Linked DNA regions of Cycloclasticus pugetii PS-1. The protein of the gene in region 1 interacts with the protein of each later gene in a pairwise test. Links are inferred from orthologs where the notes say so. Each region holds a gene or a part of one and is shown on either strand. Other genes may lie near its edges.

Region 1 (5,620 bases):
TTGCCTTAGTGTGGTTTAGCACATACCACCCACCAGCTCTTCAACAAGAAGCGGTATACTGCGGCGAAAACACACCCCGTTTAACGGCGGGCCAAACCCTTAAGCTGTATAACCAAAATGTTCAATTTATGGCGGGGAAAAACTATGTTTTTTTCTATGACCTACCTAATAATACCGGTCCCGATGAACGCCCTTCTAGCGACGACATCACAAAAACCCTGAAGGGTTTAGCCAACCTAATTACACAGCAAAATCCGGATATTATCCTCTTACAAGAAGTCGATGAAGGTGCTCAGCGAACAGATCATGCCGATCAATTAGCTCAATTACTTGAGTTGCTTCCCAGCGATTATGCCTGTCATACCAGTAGCTTTTATTGGCAAGCCCGCTATCTCCCTCACCCACGTATCATGGGCGCTGTGGGCACCAAGTTGAGTATTATTTCAAAATACAAAATAACCACGGCTACACGCACTCAACTCAGCCTTATCCCACAAGACCCCATCACGCAATTATTTAACCTTAAGCGTGCCTTACAGGAAGTTCACCTGCCCATAGAGGGTGCAGATAAACTGGTGCTTTTAAACACTCACTTATCCGCCTTTTCCAAAGGCACCGACACCCTTGAACGGCAAGTAACACAAATTAATCAACGATTACATTCGCTTAACAAGACTCAAACGCCTTGGGTTCTTGCTGGCGATTTTAATTTACTGCCGCCTAATGCCTATCCATTACTCGCACAAGAACAACGTCGCAATTACGATCAACAATCTGCAATAGAAACCTTGTACCAGCAACATTTAGCGGTACCCAGCCTTGCAAACACGCAATCCGAGCAACGCAAAGCATGGTTCACCTATGCCCCCAATAGTTCATCAAGCCAAGACCCTGACCGGACAATCGATTATTACTTCTACAGCCCAAATTTATCTGTGCAAAATGCGTTTGTAGAACAAGCTCAGTCACTCACTTTATCTGACCACATGCCAGTAATTGCTTCCTTTACCTTGCCGTAAAAACGATTAAAATGCGCATAGCGCTTAAGTTTTTACCGCTAAGGACCCAGCCTTCTTAGTTCGTTGCAAATCAAGCACCTCTAGCCGACCCACCTTAAAAAGGATATCCATGCCACAACTCAATAACTATTTCGCGACAACCGCCAAAGGCATGGAGCTGATCTTAGCCGACGAATTGGAACAAATCGGCGCCTTGCAAGTAAAACCAGCTGCCGGTGGAGTTTATTTTGAGGGTGAATTGGAAATGGCTTTACGCGTTTGCCTATGGTCTCGCCTTGCTAATCGCGTCTTAGTGCCCTTGGCTCGATATGCAGCACAAACACCTGAGCAATTGTATGCCGGTGCCTTAAAAATAGATTGGTCCAAGCACTTCGATGTCTACAACACTTTTGCCATTGACGCTTCTATTAGACGTTCAAAAATTAACCACTCGAGATATGCCGAGCAAGTGATCAAAGATGCTATTGTCGACCAATTTAAAGAAGCAACAGACGAGCGGCCAAACGTCCAGCGTGAGCAACCAGACATTCGCATTAACGCATATATCAATGAAGATAAAGTAACGCTTAGCTTAGACTTATCTGGCGACAGCTTACATCGTCGTCATTATCGTACTGAGTCTGTAGAAGCGCCATTAAAAGAGAACCTTGCCGCGGCTATTTTAATTCGCGCAGGCTGGCCAAAGATAGCCGCCGAAGGCGGTGCTTTATACGACCCCATGTGTGGATCAGGCACTTTTTTAACAGAAGCCGCCATGATGGCCGGCGACATTGCACCTGGCTTGCTGCGTGAGTATTTTGGCTTTCAAGCATGGAAACACTTTAACCCCATAATATGGCAACGACTGATAAAAGAAGCCGAATATCGCCGAGAAAAAGGCCTACATAACATCCCACCCATCACCGGCTCTGATATCAGCATCAAACACGCTGGCATTGCTAAAGCCAATATTAAAGCGGCTCATCTTACTGACGTTATTAAGGCCACCAGCTTACCGCTTACAAAAGTAGCCCCCGATCCGTCATGGAAACCTGGCTTGTTTATCGTTAACCCACCGTATGGTGAGCGACTCGGCGACATTAAACAACTCAAACCCTTATATCAAGAAATTGGCAGCATCCTAAAGGCCCGCTTTAACGGCTGGCACGCCTCTGTGTTTACCGGTAATGTTGAACTTGCATTTAATGTTTCATTAAAGTCACATAAGTCGTACCAACTATTTAACGGCGCTATCGCTTGTAAAGTCTTTAACTTTTCGGTGACCCCAGAACGGCACTTTGAAGGACAGCATGCCAGTCAGCAACAACACATTGGCGACAATTTAAAAAAAGCCTTACTACCGACACCCGGTGATTGGAGCGACGGCGCTACCATGCTGGCAAACCGCCTGCGCAAAAACATTAAAAAACTCTCCCCTTGGGTGAAGAAAAACAACATCCATTGTTACCGCTTGTACGATGCAGACTTACCCGAGTACGCATTGGCCATTGATGTTTACCAAGGCGAAAAAAAGTGGGTACATGTACAAGAGTATGAAGCCCCAAAAACCATTGATGAGGCTAAATCTATTCTACGTCTTCGTGATGCCTTAGCCGTTATGCCAGAGGTATTAAACATCCCTCCCCAGCAATTATCACTGAAAATTCGTCGTCGCCAAAAAGGTCGCACACAATACGAAAAACAAGGTACCGATGGTGGTTTCCATGAAGTCAGCGAAGGGCAGGCAAAGTTTCTCGTCAACTTCAAAGATTACCTCGATACAGGTTTATTCTTAGACCATCGCCCGATACGTTTTTGGATTGGCGAACACGCCGGCGGTAAACAGTTTTTAAACTTATTTGCCTACACAGGCGCGGCAACTGTACATGCGGCACTGGGCGGTGCCACCACGTCTACAACTGTGGATATGTCAAAAACCTATTTAGATTGGGCAAAAAATAATTTTGAGCTAAACCATTTAAACTTAGACAAGCACCAGCTTATTCGAGCTAACTGCATGGAATGGCTTGATACTGCCGTAGAAGAGCAAAAAAAGTACGAACTTATCTTCATTGACCCACCCACTTTTTCCAACTCAAAACGGATGGACAATGTGTTTGATATTCAACGTGATCATGTTGAATTAATTAATAAAGCGGCAAAGTTACTAAGCAAAAAAGGCACAATGATCTTTTCAACTAACTTTCGAAAGTTTAAATTAAACGAAGCCTCACTCACCCACTTGGCTGTTCAAAATATTAGTCAAAAAACAATATCAAAAGACTTTGAACGAAATCCAAAAATACATTATTGCTGGTCACTAGCACACCGTTAACCCGTTTTAAATATTCAAAAACGTACACGATAAAACAGCTTGCTTACTCATTTTACTGTTAGGCCAGTTTATTAGTCGCTGGTTTTGGCCTGATTCTCGGTTTATAAGGCCTACTCCCAAATATCGAGTTTTTCGTTCTTCACAACGCTTTATTCCCTTATGTAACGGTGAATAAAGCCCAGTCTCAGGGTATTTCCTCATTCTTGCGGGCTTTAGTTTATAGGCATATACTGGATAGTCCTACGGGCAAACCATGTAAAAGGTATCGCTATGACAGTTGATGTTATTTTAGATTTACAAGTTAACCCTGAAAACCGAGAAGAGCTATTAAGCGTTTTTATGTCGATCCTACCCGATACACGTGCCTTCAAAGGCTGCCAAAGTGTTTCGGTAACCAGTGATGAGGACGATAGACACCATATTGTTTTACTTGAAAAGTGGGGCCAACGCAGTGACTACGAAAGCTATATGGCCTGGCGGACGGAGCGTGGCGATATTGATAAACTCGCCAATTTATTATCGTCACCGCCTACTACCCACTACTTGACCACTGTCCCAATCTAACCCCGCTCGACCTAGTGGCGGAATACCCTTAAGGCCGATAAATCGTTCATGCGTATGAACACGATAATTTTCTGCCCGCCAGTATACAATCAACCAATAACCATTACGTTTAGCCCCTATTCCTCAAATCAATGTTTCATATATTTTTTTTAAATTCACTCGTTGTCGCCATTGCTGTGATCATTCATTACGAATTTTTATACCGTGTTTCTCGATATATCCCAAAAATGAAATTAAAGCATCGACTGAGAATACTGTTTGGCGTTTTTACTGCCCTTATTGCGCATGCGGTAGAGGTTTGGGTGTTTGCCTTTGCGTTTTACTTTATGCATCATGCTGAAGGCTGGGGGCATTTAGAAGGCAATTTTGATGGTAGTTTGCTTGATTGCACGTATTTATCTTTCACCACCTTTACAACCTTAGGCTTTGGGGATATTCAACCCATCGGTGATTTGCGCCATTTAACCGGCTTAGAGTCATTAACCGGACTGGTATTAATCACCTGGACGGCCTCATTCTTATATTATGAAATGCAACGTTATTGGGATAATCGTTGACGCAGTAATGTTAACCTTCGGTCACACCGCTCTTTGGCAAACACAGCGTCAATAAAGCGTATTGATGCAAGGAAGCCATCTGTTTTAATTATTTAAACTGTCAACGACCTGTATAATTGCCAGCACACCGAATATTAGGAGTACACCATGGTTACGCTAGGAAAAACACATCAATTAGAAGTCATCAAGTCGCTCGACTTCGGCTTTTATTTAGATGCTAAAGAATTAGGTGAAGTTCTCCTGCCAAACAAGCAGGCTCCAAGTAATTTAACCGTTGGTTCGTTGATTTATGTTTTTTTATACCTCGACTCAGAAGACCGCCCGATTGCCACCACAAAAAAGCCCAAAGCTCAGGTTGGTGAATTTGCCTACCTAACAGTCGTGGCACGTACACATGTGGGTGCTTTTTTGGACTGGGGGTTAGAAAAAGATGTTCTTGTACCATTTGCTGAACAACATCGACCAATGGATGTTGGCAAATCCTATTTAGTCTACTTATACCTCGACAAGAATGATGGGCGCATTGTCGCTTCATCAAAAATAGACAAGTTCATCGATGATGAAGCACCTCATGACTTTACCCCACAACAGCAAGTTGACCTTATCATTGCGAACAGCACCGACTTAGGCTTTAAAGCCATCATTAACCATTCACATTGGGGGGTTTTATACAAAAATGATGTCTTCCAAAAATTAAGTTTCGGGCAATCAAAAAAAGGGTTTATTAAACGTATTCGACCCGACGGTAAAATAGACTTAAGCCTCCAAGGCGGCAAAGAAACACGCGATAAATACAGTAAAATTATTCTTAATTATTTAAAAAAGAACCATAACTTTGCACCGGTTCACGATAAATCCAGCCCAGAAATCATCTCTGACACCTTCGGGATGAGCAAGGGTGCGTTCAAAAAAGCCATTGGTGGTTTATATAAGCAGCGCATTATCAATATCGAAAAAGATGGCATACGCTTGCTAGAAACAGATTCTTAAACTCAAGACAAACTTATACTTATGAGCATTACTAAAAAGTACACTTTTCAAACTTCCGCAGAAAAAGATAGCTGGAGAGCCGACATCGTTCGTCGCGCCAGTTCAAAAAACACGATTATTTCAAAAACCCAAACGGGGTTTAAATCAGAAGCTGAAGCCGTCCAATGGGCAGAAAA
Region 2 (13,447 bases), 180 kb from region 1 along the record:
AACTTCTTGAGCAGGCACGCCGACTCGGACAGCATGACACTCGCATATTATTAACGGGCGAACCTGGTAGCGGTAAAGAAACACTCGCACGATATATTCACGAACATAGCACCAGAAAACAAGGGCCTTTTATAGAGTTGAATACAGGCATTATCACTTCCCATAATGCCTTAGAAGAATTTTTTGGTCGTGAAGACGGCGACTCTATTCACTACGGTTTATTGGAAAAAGCAAACCACGGTACCTTGTTCATCGATGAAATTGGTGACATGGACAGTGAAACCCAACACCGCTTACTGAGTGCATTAGAATCTAAATCATTTCAACGCATTGGCGGCCACGAAGAGGTTAAAGCTGATGTAAGAGTTATCGCCTCGACCCGACGAGACCTGGAAGAAGCCATTCAAAATGGTCAATTTAGAAAAGACTTATACTATTTACTGAATGTCGCCTGCCTTCATTTGCCCTCGTTAAAAGATAGAAAAGAGGATATCCCTTTACTATTAGATTTCTATCTCCAGCACTACATAAAGCGAGAAAACTTACCAAAACGTAAATTCACCATTGCGGCGCAACAATTTTTAAGCGATTATACGTGGTTAGGGAATATACGCGAACTAAGGAATGTGGTTCAACGCCTCTTAATACTAGGCATTGGGGACGAGATCGGTCTAACTGAAGTCAAAACAACGCTCGGTGAATCTGCAAGATCCGTCATAACATCAAACGACATACCAATCTTTTATGATTTACCCCTTAAAGATGCTAGAGCACAATTTGAAAAAGCCTACCTTGATTACCACCTTGATCAGCACAAAGGCAGCGTTACTAAACTGGCTGAAACAACTGGCATGGAAAGAACTCACCTTTACCGCAAACTTCATGCCTTGGGCATTGAGTTTAAAGGAAAACGCTAACTCGCGCTATCGCTGTATCCTATGAGAATTATTATTTTAGGGGCCGGTCGAGTAGGCTCTACTGTTGCCAGCAACTTGTCTAGCGAAAATATCGATATCACACTGATTGATAAAGATCAAAAAGTAATAGACGCTGTCTGTGAAAGGCTTGATGTTTCAGCCATTTGCGGCAATGTCTCTCATCCAGATGTCTTAGAAAGCGCCGGCACCAAGTATGCCGATATCATCATCGCAGCAACAGACAGCGATGAAACAAATATGACCGCTTGCCAAGTCGCTCACTACTTATTTAAGGTCCCGAAAAAAATCGCGCGCGTAAGAGCAAGAACCTTCATTGACGTTCAAGAACAACTTTTTAACCCTAACGCCATCCCAATTGACGTTATTATCAACCCCGAAAATGAGATCGTACAATTTATAAAAAACCTCATTTTGCATCCCGGCTCACAGCAAGTTTTATCCTTCGCTAACGGCGTCCTCAGCCTTGTAGAAACAAAATGCAACCGAGATTGCGCATTAGTCGGAAAATCACTTGATGATTTGACCCGTTTATTACGTGGCGTTTACGCCAGAATAGCGCTCATTTATAGAGATAGCGAAATCATCATTCCCAACTATCACACCATTATTGAAGAACACGATCGCGTTTTCTTTATTGCGCCATCTAAGGATATTCAGCAAGTACTGAGCGTACTCTTCAATCAAGATAAAGCCTATAAACGATTAATTATTGCAGGTGGTGGCCGTATTGGTCTTGGTTTAGCTAAAGAGCTTGAGAACACCTTACAAGTTAAAATCATCACTAAAAGCAGCGAAAAAGCCTACGAGCTATCAGAACAGTTAGACCATAGTATCGTACTGTCCGGCGACACTACAGACGAAGCCTTTTTGCTGGATGAAAACATTGACAGAACCGATGTCTTTTGCACGCTGACAAGCGACGATGAAACGAATATTCTATGTTCCATGTTGGCCAAAAGCCTTGGCGCAAAGGTTGTCATGAGCTTAGTCGATAGAAATGCCTATATGAGCATGGTAGATAACGGGGCCATTGATAATGTCATTTACCCTCAACACACCACCATTGGAAAAATATTATCGCATATCAGACAAGGCGCTATTGCGAGTGTCCATTCTTTATTGCGGGGCAAAGCCGAAGCATTTGAAGCGATTGTCTCAAGTAGGGGACAAAAGAATAACCTCGATGGTCAAGCCATACGGGATGTTAAGCTACCTAACGGCAGCATGATTATTGGTTTAGTAAGAGAGAATATTTCCATTCCAGCAAGACAGGATGTCATTATTAAAAGTGGTGACCACCTGATTATTTTTGTTGCAGATAAGTCTTTAATTCACCAGGTAGAGGCGCTTTTTCAGCCGCCAAAATCCTTCCTTCGCCGATTTATTAATTAAACATGCATTACAACGTTATTAGACGCGTATCAGGTCTATTATTAGGCCTATTTAGCATCACCATGCTACCACCCATAGCCGTGTCTTTTATTTACGACGAACAAAACCACCAACCGTTTTTGATCGGTTTTTTTACTATTTTCCTAACCGGCTTTGTGCTCTGGTTAAGCGCCAAAAATGCTAAAGGAGATTTAAGAACACGAGATGGCTTCGTTATTGCTACTCTTTTCTGGGTTAGCCTTGGACTGTCCGGAGCCATCCCACTATATTTCTCTAGTCTGCCTTCCTTGTCATTAACCGATTCTATATTTGAATCCATTTCAGGCTTAACCACTACTGGGGCAACAGTTATTACAGGGCTCGATACGCTGCCAAAGTCTATTCTTTTTTACCGTCAACAACTCCAGTGGTTTGGTGGCATGGGTATTGTCGTACTCGCCGTTGCCGTCTTACCTATGCTGGGCATCGGTGGAATGCAGCTTTATAAAACTGAGATGCCTGGGCCCGTTAAAGATGCAAAATTGACACCCCGTATCACCGAAACAGCCAAAGCACTATGGGAGATCTATCTTGGCTTAACCATCGCATGTACACTGGCCTATTGGATCGGTGGCATGACATTTTTTGACGCACTAACACATAGTTTTAGTACCGTTTCTATTGGAGGCTTTTCAACCCATGACCTGAGCTTTGCTTTTTTTGACAGTACCGCCTTAAATTATATTTGCATTGTATTTATGCTTGTTGCGGGTATAAATTTCGCACTTCACTTTAGAGCAGCCAAATCACTCAGCCTTAAAGTTTATACTCATAATAATGAGTTTCAAACCTATCTCAGCATTCTCGTTGTACACACTCTGTTGATATCGGGAGTCCTACTTTTTTTAGGTCATGTTGATATTATTGAACAAACCCTATTTCAAGTCGTCTCATTCGCCACAACGACAGGGTTTACTTCCTCCAACCACGCCAACTGGCCTTTATTCATCCCGGTGTTACTTCTTTTTATGAGTTTCTATGGTGGTTGCGGCGGATCTACAGCAGGCGGGATTAAGGTTATCCGCATTTTAATTTTGCTCAAACAGCTTGGCAAAGAGATAACACATTTGATCCATCCACATGCCGACATGCCAATAAAACTTGATCAACGTGTCGTTTCAAGGCCGGTTATCAATGCAGTTTGGAGTTTCTTTTCTGCCTATATTTTATCTTTTGGTCTGTTAATGATTTTAATGATGATGACAGGACTAGACCAAATCACCGCTTTTTCAGCCGTTGCAGCAACCCTTAACAATCTCGGACCGGGGCTAGGCGATATTAGTAGTAGCTACGCAACCCTTCCAGACACAAGCAAGTGGATTGCCTGCTTTTCCATGCTGCTTGGCCGACTAGAAATTTTCACCTTGCTGGTCTTATTTAGCCCTGTTTTTTGGCGCGATTAGTGTCGGATTTACAACACAAGTGGGACCGTATCTATAGTCAGCGAGAAGCAGCTGATCCTAAACCGGCTGCTATGTTATCTCAATATTCACACCTATTGCCCAAGCAAGGACGTGCCCTCGATCTAGCTTGTGGCGTGGGCGGCAATACGTTCTTTTTAGCTCAACGAGGACTAACTGTCGATGCTTGGGATATTTCACCGGTTGCTATCAGTCAGATCGATCAGCGCAAAGGGCCTGCAGACAATATACGCACCTCGGTTGTTAATATTAACGATGGTGTGTTTGCAAAAAATTACTACGATATTGTTACGGTCTCATACTTTCTAGACCGACAACACATTGACGACATCATCACCACACTAAAGCCACAAGGGCTGCTTTTTTATCAAACATTTACGCGTGAAAAAGCGCAACCGGGCGGGCCAAGCAACCCTGATTTTTTGCTGAAAAAAGGAGAGTTATTATCCCTTTTTTCTCAACTAACACCTATTATTTATCATGAGGAGGGCCTTATTGGCGACGCTAGTAAAGGCCTTCGAAATGAAGCCATTCTCATTGCTCAAAAGCCCGCAATGCTGAAACCCCCACTCAACTAGAAATATCATTGTATAATAAGCGGCTAACGTTAATTTAGGTCAATCCATGACTAGCATCAAAAGCACCTCGCCTACCCAGGCTTACGAAATTCTTAACAACGACTCTCATGCCGTATTGATCGACACCCGTACATTTATTGAATTTTCTTTTGTAGGCCACCCCATTGGCGCTATCCACGTACCGCTTAAAAGACCACCTAACTGGAAACCTTTACCCGATTTTGTTGAACAGGTTGAAAAGCACGTCCCTTCAAAGTCAACAACCATTGTTTTAATGTGCCGCAGTGGCGCACGCTCAATGGAAGCGGCTAAATTATTAGAAGAGGCTGGCTACCAGTCCTTATACAACATGAATGAAGGCTTTGAAGGCGATAAAGATAAAAACAACCATCGAGGCAAGCTGGGGGGCTGGCGCTATCATCAACTCCCTTGGGAACAAAGCTAACGTCGCTCTATACATAACTCATATTCATATCAACCGATACTCACCCAATCAAAGGAACCTAATTTCGTGAAACAGAACCTCCGTAATATCGCCATTATCGCCCACGTTGACCATGGCAAAACCACCCTCGTTGACAAATTACTAGAACAATCCGGCACATTAGACCGTAAAAACTCTGGTACAGAAAGAATCATGGATTCTAACGACCAAGAAAAAGAGCGCGGCATTACCATCCTCGCAAAAAACACAGCGATTGAGTGGCAAGGTCTTCATATTAATATTGTGGACACCCCGGGCCATGCCGATTTTGGTGGCGAAGTCGAGCGAGTTCTTTCAATGGTTGATTGTGTCCTATTATTGGTTGATGCAGTTGATGGCCCAATGCCACAAACACGCTTTGTAACCTCTAAAGCTTTTGAACAAGGCTTAAAGCCCATTGTTGTTATCAACAAAGTTGACAGGCCAGGCGCACGCCCTGACTGGGTTATTGACCAGGTTTTTGACCTGTTCGACAAACTTGGCGCCACCGATGAACAGCTCGATTTTCCTGTTATTTATGCCTCTGCCATTAATGGTATTGCTGGCCCAGAAGCAGATGAGCTAGCCGATGATATGACCCCATTATTTGAAATTATTAGAGACAACGTTCCCACGCCTGTTGTTGATGTAAACGCCCCATTCCAAATGCAAATTTCATCACTGGCCTACGATAGCTATGTGGGTGTTATTGGTGTTGGTCGCATTACTCGTGGCAGCTTAAAACCAGGGCAAACCGTTACTATTATTGATAGCAATGACAAACAGCGTAAAGGCAAAGTACTAAACGTAAAAGGTCATTTAGGCCTTGAACGTATAGACGTTGACGAAGCATTCGCTGGCGACATCGTTTGCATTAACGGCATCGACGGTCTTGGAATTTCTGACACACTCTGCGACCCTGATCATGTTGAAGCCATGCCTGCGCTGTCTGTAGACGAACCAACCGTTAGCATGACCTTTTCTGTTAACAACTCACCTTTTGCTGGACAAGATGGCAAGTTTGTCACTTCGCGAAATATTAAAGACCGTCTTAACCAAGAACTTATCCATAACGTTGCTCTGCGTGTTGAGCCCGGCGACTCACCTGACAAATTCATCGTATCTGGTCGAGGCGAATTGCACTTATCTGTGCTGATAGAAACCATGCGACGTGAAGGCTTTGAACTAGGTGTTGCTCGCCCTGAAGTCATCCAAAAAGAAATTGATGGCAAAATGCAGGAACCGTTCGAAATGGTTGTAATTGACATTGAAGAACAGCACCAAGGACCCATTATGGAAGAAATGGGTTTACGTAAAGCCGAGCTAACCAATATGGAGCCTGACGGTAAAGGACGCATACGACTTGAATTTATGAGCCCCTCGCGTGGTTTAATCGGCTTCCGCGGTCACTTCCTAACGCTGACGTCTGGCTCGGGTATCATGACCAGTGTCTTTGATCATTATGGTCAAGTGAAAGACGGCGAAATCACCTCTCGACAAAACGGCGTTTTAGTTTCTATGGTCAAAGGCAAAACATTGGCTTTCGGCTTATTCAACCTGCAAGAAAGAGGTAAATTATTCTTAGGTCATGCCGAAGAAGTCTACGAAGGACAAATCGTGGGGCTTCATTCACGCGGTAATGATTTAGTCGTCAACCCGACCAAAGGCAAACAGCTTACTAACGTGCGTGCATCGGGCACAGATGAAGCCTTAACACTCGTTCCTCCCGTCGTCATGACGCTAGAACAAGCGCTTGAGTTTATTGAAGATGACGAGTTAGTTGAAGTCACACCTCACCATATTCGTCTAAGGAAAAAATTACTAACCGAAAACGAACGTAAACGTGCCTCACGCGCACCAAAGTCTTAATATCAGGCACAAAAAAACCGGCGGAGTAAACTCCGCCGGTTAAGTGGTCGCATTGCTTGGTTGGCAAAAAATTTGATCCTTACCAGCATCCATACTGATTGTGTAATCCTTTACACTTCCCTAGCAAACAATCCTTGTTTGGTGAGATCCTTCTCATAAATTTTCTAGCGACGTTAAAAGTATAGACCTGACATCCCTAGTAAATAATCATCTACAACCTCAATCAGGGTAAGCATATCCTTACACCCTACAACGTTTATTTCATCAAAACATATTGTCTTTCATCCACATCAGACTTACTATACTAAACCAATTCTAATATATTCAGGGTGTAGATCATGAGCTGGACTAAAAAAGTATTACGCATAAATCTAACAAACAGGACATCTTCTGAAGAACCTCTCAATATGGAGTGGGCAGAACTTTATCTAGGCCAGAGAGGGCTAGCGACAAAGTACCTTACAGAAGAAGTGGACCCAACCGTCGAGCCTCTAGCGCCAGAAAACAAGCTGTATATGGTAACAGGCCCACTAACAGGCACCATGGCTTCAACGGGTGGTCGTTACTCTTGTGTCACTAAAAGCCCCTTAACCAATGCTCTGGCTTGCTCAAATTCAGGTGGTTTTTTTGGCAACGAAATGAAATGTGCTGGCTGGGATATGATTATCCTAGAAGGCAAAGCAAGCTCCCCAGTTTATATCAGCATCGTTGATGAAAAATGCGAGATCCTGCCGGCGGATGAGATTTGGGGCAAATCTGTTTGGGAAGCCGATGAATGGCTTCATAATAAACACCAAGACCCTCAACTAAGAATCGCTGCTATTGGCCTACCTGGTGAAAAGGGCAACCTATATTCTGCTATCGTTAATGACTTACATCGTGCTGCTGGGCGTTCCGGCGTAGGCGCTGTTATGGGTTCAAAAAATGTCAAAGCGGTGACCCTTAGAGGCAGCAAAGGTGTTGGCAATATAAAAGATCCAAAACGTTTCTTCGAAGCCACCAACAAAGCTAAAAAAATTATCGCTGACAGTGAAATGACTCAAGGCCTCAGCGCCTTAGGTACCAATGTCATGATGAACCATATGAACGAAGTGGGTGCTTTACCGGCTAGAAACTGGCAAGACAGCACCTTTGACAATGCACCTAAACTGTCAAGTGAGGCAATGGCCGTACCAAGGGAAAGTGACGGTAAGCCAAACTTAACACGAAATGCCGGCTGCTTTGCCTGCACTATATCTTGTGGACGTATCTCAACAATCGACCCAGAGCATTTCAGCATTAAAAACCGTGATGACATCCATAAGCACTTTAAAGGTAATTCTGGTGGTAATGAATATGAAGCTGCATGGGCATTAGGTTGCGATACCGGTGTAGATGATTTAGACGCCGTGACCTATGCTAACTTTGTCTGTAATGAGCAAGCTCTTGACCCCATCTCAGCAGGCGCCACTATTGCTGCAGCCATGGAGTTATATGAGCTAGGCATCCTTACAAAAGAAGATACTGGCGGCATTGAAATGAACTTTGGCAATGCTGAGGCGATGGTGGAATGTATTGAACTGATTGCAAAACATGAAGGCTTTGGACAAGAACTCGCTCAAAGTTCACTTCGTTTTTGTGAAAAATACGGCCGCCCAGACCTCGCTATTGTTGTTAAAGGGCAAGAGTTTCCAGCCTATGATGCTCGTGCTGTAAAAGGCATGGGTCTTGGATATGCCACATCAAACCGTGGCGCCTGTCACGTACGTGGTTACACTAACGGCTCAGAAACAGCCGGGATACCTTTCAAAACAGATCCATTAGCCTATGAAGGAAAAGCAGAACTACTGATGGCATTCCAAGATACAACTAGTGTGTTTGATTCTGCCGGCATCTGCACCTTCTCATCATTCGCACAAGGCATTGAAGAAGTGGCAGAACAAATTGATGCTGCCTGCGAAGGCGACTGGACAGCTGAAAGACTCGGCCAATTAGGCGAGCGCGTTTGGAACCTTGAGCGTGAGTTCAACAACAATGCTGGTTTCACTGCTGCCGATGACACGCTTCCACCTCGCTTATTAAGTGAGCCTGTCAAAGCAGGCCCTGCAAAAGGTGAAGTTTGTGAGTTAGATAGAATGTTGCCCGAATACTACGAAGTTCGTGGTTGGAATCAAGACGGCACACTTAAAGAAGCAACAAAACAACGCCTAAGTTTGTAAATTATCACTTTGTATCCGACAGAGCAGTCGTTGTGACTGCTCTGTCTTTACCATATAGAACATGCCTACAATCACCCTCAAACTTTTCGCCTCTTTAGCTAAAATAGCACCTGAAAATATAGGCGGAGAAATTAGAACGGTTCCTATTCAAGCTGGTGATACCATCACCAGCATTGCCGATCGTGAAAATTTATCACATAAGACTCTACATTTAGTTATTTTAAATGGCACTTATATCGACAAAGACAAACGTGACTCCACACTGCTTAAAGATGGCGACACGTTAAGTCTCTGGCCTCCGGTTGTTGGCGGCTAACAGATAAACGCCTATTTCCTGCTTGCTATCCTTTCTCGTTATTGGGAAAATGCCAGCTTACTCGCAACATAGCATATACTTTAAAAATGGATAGCAGAACAGCAACTGTTAATCGCGACACCCTAGAAACCCAAATCTCAGTTTCTATCAACTTAGACGGTAACGGTAAAACAAACTTTTCTACGGGAATCCCCTTTCTCGAACATATGCTTGACCAGATTGCTCGTCACGGCATGATAGATTTGGACATTAATGCCAAGGGCGATTTGCATATCGACGCTCATCACACCGTTGAGGACCTAGGCATTACATTAGGCAAAGCTGTTACTGACGCGCTGGGCGACCGCAAAGGCATTTATCGTTATGGTCATGCCTACGTACCACTAGACGAAGCTTTATCTCGGGTTGTAATCGATTTTTCTGGCCGCCCGGGACTTGTTTACGATGTCGAATTCCCTCGCGCAAGAATTGGAGATTTTGACGTTGATTTATTTCGTGAATTTTTCCAAGGTTTCGTAAACCATGCCAACATCTCTTTACATATAGATAATTTAAAAGGCCTTAATGCACACCACGTTGCTGAAACTATCTTTAAAGCGTTTGGCCGGGCTCTTCGTTTTTCATTAGAAAGAGACCCCCGTATGGAAGGCATCGTCCCTTCAACAAAAGGTTGCTTGTAACACTAAACGAGATCTAAATTATGGCCACCGTTGCCGTTATTGACTATGGGATGGGGAACTTACACTCCATCGAAAAAGCACTAAAAACCGCTTCCCCAAACGCTACTGTTATTGTAACGGCCGATAAAAATATTATTTTATCTGCTGATCACGTTGTTTTCCCTGGCGTAGGCGCTATTCGTGACTGTATGGCTGCACTACAAAAAACAGGTTTAGATGACATCATTAAACAAGTCGCACAGAACAAACCTTTACTCGGTATTTGTCTTGGTATGCAAGCGTTATTGCAACATAGCGATGAGAACAATGGGGTTACATGCTTAGGCATTATCCCTGGAAATGTTATAAAGTTTCCATCAGGAACATATGATGAACAGGGAAATACTATTAAAATTCCACACATGGGGTGGAATGAAGTTAATTACACAAACAAAAACCCACTTTTTAATAATATAGCTCAAAACGAACGATTTTATTTTGTTCATGGCTATCATGCTAGCGAAGTGGGCGAAGAACACACCTCTGCTACCACAAACTACCCAGCCCCCTTTCCCTGTGCGCTTATGTGGAAAAATATAGTCGCTGTACAATTCCACCCTGAAAAAAGCCAACATGCAGGATTGCAGTTACTTAGAAACTTCTTAAAATGGGATGGTACAGCTGAATCAAATGGACATGCTTAACTATTTTTCCAATCAAACAGATACCCTTTAAACGCAACCCTTAACACCACCAGGAACAACTAACATGATTCTTATTCCCGCCATTGATCTTAAAGAAGGTAAGTGCGTTCGCTTACGCCAAGGCCGCATGGATGATGAAACTATTTTTTCAGACAACCCTGTAGAGGTTGCTTCACGCTGGGTAAATGAAGGCGCTAAGCGGCTACACCTCGTTGACTTGGACGGTGCTTTTGCTGGCAAGCCTGTAAACGCAGGTGTTGTTCACGATATTGCCCAGGCTCACCCCGATTTAATCATCCAAGTTGGCGGTGGTATCCGTGACGAAGATACTATTCAGACCTACCTTAATGCTGGCGTACAATACGTCATTATCGGCACAAAGGCAGTCAGCGCCCCCCACTTTGTTGGTGATGTCTGCGCAGAGTTCCCTGGCCATATTATCGTTGGCCTAGATGCAAAGGATGGCAAAGTCGCTATTGATGGCTGGTCAAAACTATCTAATCACGATGTTATCGACCTAGCACAGCATTTTGAAAATGACGGTGTTGAGTCTATTATTTATACAGATATCGGTCGAGATGGCATGATGAAAGGCGTCAATGTTGAAGCCACCGCCAAACTCGCCCGCTCTATTCGTATTCCAGTTATTGCCTCTGGCGGTATTACCAATATGGATGACATTTATGCCCTAGGTAAGGTGGCCGATGATGGCATCATGGGCGCCATAACCGGTAGGGCTATTTACGAAGGCACGCTTGATTTTGCTGAAGGTGAAAAACTAGCCGAGACGTTTGCTTAATATGGCACTGGCCAAACGTATTATTCCTTGCCTAGATGTAGACAATGGCCGTGTTGTTAAGGGCGTCAAATTCGTTGATATTCGAGATGCTGGCGACCCCGTTGAAGTTGCCAGACGTTATGACCAAGAAGGAGCGGATGAAATCACCTTTCTTGATATTACCGCCACCTCGGATAACCGCGAAACCATTGTGCACGTTATAGAACAAGTTGCCGATGAAGTCTTTATTCCCCTAACCGTCGGTGGAGGTATTCGCGAATTAGCCGATATTAGCCGCATGCTAAAAGCAGGGGCAGACAAAGTTGGCATTAATAGCGCAGCTATTTTTAACCCTAACTTTGTTAAGGAAGCCGCCGAGAGATTTGGTTCACAATGCATTGTTGTCGCTATTGACGCTAAATGCGTTAGCGCCAACGGCGAACCCAAACGCTGGGAAATATTCACCCATGGTGGCCGAAAAGAAACCGGTATCGATGCCATCGAATGGGCAAAAAAAATGGTTGCCTTAGGCGCCGGTGAAATTTTACTCACCAGTATGGACCGTGATGGTACTAAAATTGGGTTTGATCTTGAACTCACCCGCGCCATCAGCGAAGCGGTTGAAGTACCCGTTATTGCCTCTGGCGGTGTTGGCACCTTAGACCATTTAGTCGATGGCGTCACTAAAGGTAAAGCCGATGCAGTCCTCGCTGCTAGCATATTTCACTTTGCAGAGTTTAGTATTGGTGAAGCAAAACAGCACATGCAAGATAATGGTATAGAGGTTCGATTATGAGCACCTGGCTTGACGAAATAAAATGGGATGAAAAAGGCCTTCTCCCTGCTATAGCTCAAGACCACAAAACAGGCAAAATACTTATGTTTGCTTGGATGAACCAACAAGCTTTACAGCTTACCGTTGAACAAGGGCACGCTGTTTATTGGTCGCGTTCTCGCAATAAACTTTGGCATAAAGGTGAAGAATCTGGTCACCAACAAATCATCAACGATATTCGCTTAGACTGCGATGGAGATGTTATCCTACTGTCTGTTGAACAAAAAGGCGGTATTGCTTGTCATACTGGCCGGGAACGTTGCTTTTATCGGCAATTAGTCGATGAACAATGGCAAGACACAGACCCTGTTTTAAAAGACCCCAAAAATATTTATTCAAAATGAGTAACATACTGAAGCGACTTGAAACCATCTTGCAGCAGCGCAAGCAAGATGACCCCACAGCATCCTATGTTGCCAGTTTATATGATAAAGGGCTTGATACCATTCTTAAGAAAATTGGCGAAGAGGCAACAGAAACGGTCATTGCCGCTAAGTCTGGCGATAAAACACAAATTATTTACGAAACGGCAGATCTGTGGTTTCATTCACTGGTCTTATTAGCACAACAAGACTTAAGTGCTGACGATGTGCTGAAGGAACTTGAGCGCCGCTTTGGGCTATCTGGGCTAGATGAAAAAGCCAATAGAACCAAGTAGAATGATTCTTACTACAACTTTCAATTAGAGGTTACCATGGGTGGCATCGGCATTTGGCAATTAATTATTATTCTCGTTATTGTGCTTTTATTATTTGGCACAAAACGCTTACGTAACCTTGGTGGCGACTTAGGTGGCGCAATCAAAGGCTTCAAAGGCGCGATGAAGGAAGGCGAAAAAGAAAAAGACACTGATCATCAAAAATCAGTTGCTAACGACGATACTAAAAAAGACGACTCGACGCAGTAATTAACGCTTTATTGGCGTTCATTGCTGATAACGTTTTACCTTATGTCAGACATTGACCCTAACGACCAAGAAACCAGCTTCGTTTCGCACTTAGTTGAATTGCGCACGCGTCTTATTCACGCGATCATTGGTCTGCTCGTCGTTTTTTTGCCACTGGCTCCTTTCGCGAATAACATCTACTCATTGGTCGCTCAACCGCTGCTAACCCATATGCCAGAAGGCACTAGCATGGTGGCAATTGAAGTAATTTCACCCTTCCTAACACCGCTAAAGCTAACCCTAATGTTGTCCGTTTTTATTAGCATTCCATGGGTTTTCTACCAAGTCTGGCTGTTTGTGTCTCCCGGTCT

The links.
Region 2: the proteins of rlmKL (region 1) and typA interact in binary tests that used the Escherichia coli proteins (3 or more experiments, as listed by UniProt). The link is inferred for Cycloclasticus pugetii PS-1 from one-to-one orthologs.

The regions. Positions count from the first base shown.
Region 1 is NZ_ARVU01000001.1:2,055,667-2,061,286, forward strand. What follows is about bases 793-3,730. They hold rlmKL (bifunctional 23S rRNA (guanine(2069)-N(7))-methyltransferase RlmK/23S rRNA (guanine(2445)-N(2))-methyltransferase RlmL), read left to right. Parts: upstream 793-1,128; coding sequence 1,129-3,333; downstream 3,334-3,730. Other genes in these bases: CYCPU_RS0110030 (endonuclease/exonuclease/phosphatase family protein), read left to right, coding at 793-1,019; CYCPU_RS0110040 (putative quinol monooxygenase), read left to right, coding at 3,604-3,730. Outside these bases: more of CYCPU_RS0110030, read left to right, coding at 1-792; more of CYCPU_RS0110040, read left to right, coding at 3,731-3,897; CYCPU_RS0110045 (potassium channel family protein), read left to right, coding at 4,029-4,454; CYCPU_RS0110050 (CvfB family protein), read left to right, coding at 4,602-5,444; CYCPU_RS0110055 (DUF3622 domain-containing protein), read left to right, coding at 5,466-5,620. UniProt on the Escherichia coli protein: Specifically methylates the guanine in position 2445 (m2G2445) and the guanine in position 2069 (m7G2069) of 23S rRNA. Methylation occurs before assembly of 23S rRNA into 50S subunits.
Region 2 is NZ_ARVU01000001.1:2,231,048-2,244,494, forward strand. The notes cover bases 4,339-7,289. They hold typA (translational GTPase TypA), read left to right. Parts: upstream 4,339-4,879; coding sequence 4,880-6,700; downstream 6,701-7,289. Other genes in these bases: CYCPU_RS0110895 (class I SAM-dependent methyltransferase), read left to right, coding at 4,339-4,368; CYCPU_RS0110900 (rhodanese-like domain-containing protein), read left to right, coding at 4,415-4,813; CYCPU_RS0110910 (aldehyde ferredoxin oxidoreductase family protein), read left to right, coding at 7,039-7,289. In the rest of the region: CYCPU_RS0110880 (sigma-54-dependent transcriptional regulator), read left to right, coding at 1-917; Trk system potassium transporter TrkA, read left to right, coding at 930-2,330; CYCPU_RS0110890 (TrkH family potassium uptake protein), read left to right, coding at 2,333-3,772; more of CYCPU_RS0110895, read left to right, coding at 3,772-4,338; more of CYCPU_RS0110910, read left to right, coding at 7,290-8,898; CYCPU_RS0110915 (MoaD/ThiS family protein), read left to right, coding at 8,960-9,214; imidazoleglycerol-phosphate dehydratase HisB, read left to right, coding at 9,301-9,894; imidazole glycerol phosphate synthase subunit HisH, read left to right, coding at 9,915-10,577; hisA (1-(5-phosphoribosyl)-5-[(5-phosphoribosylamino)methylideneamino]imidazole-4-carboxamide isomerase), read left to right, coding at 10,642-11,376; imidazole glycerol phosphate synthase subunit HisF, read left to right, coding at 11,378-12,151; hisI (phosphoribosyl-AMP cyclohydrolase), read left to right, coding at 12,148-12,534; CYCPU_RS0110945 (phosphoribosyl-ATP diphosphatase), read left to right, coding at 12,531-12,848; Sec-independent protein translocase subunit TatA, read left to right, coding at 12,885-13,097; twin-arginine translocase subunit TatC, read left to right, coding at 13,140-13,447. UniProt on the Escherichia coli protein: A 50S ribosomal subunit assembly protein with GTPase and nucleotide-independent chaperone activity, required for 50S subunit assembly at low temperatures, may also play a role in translation.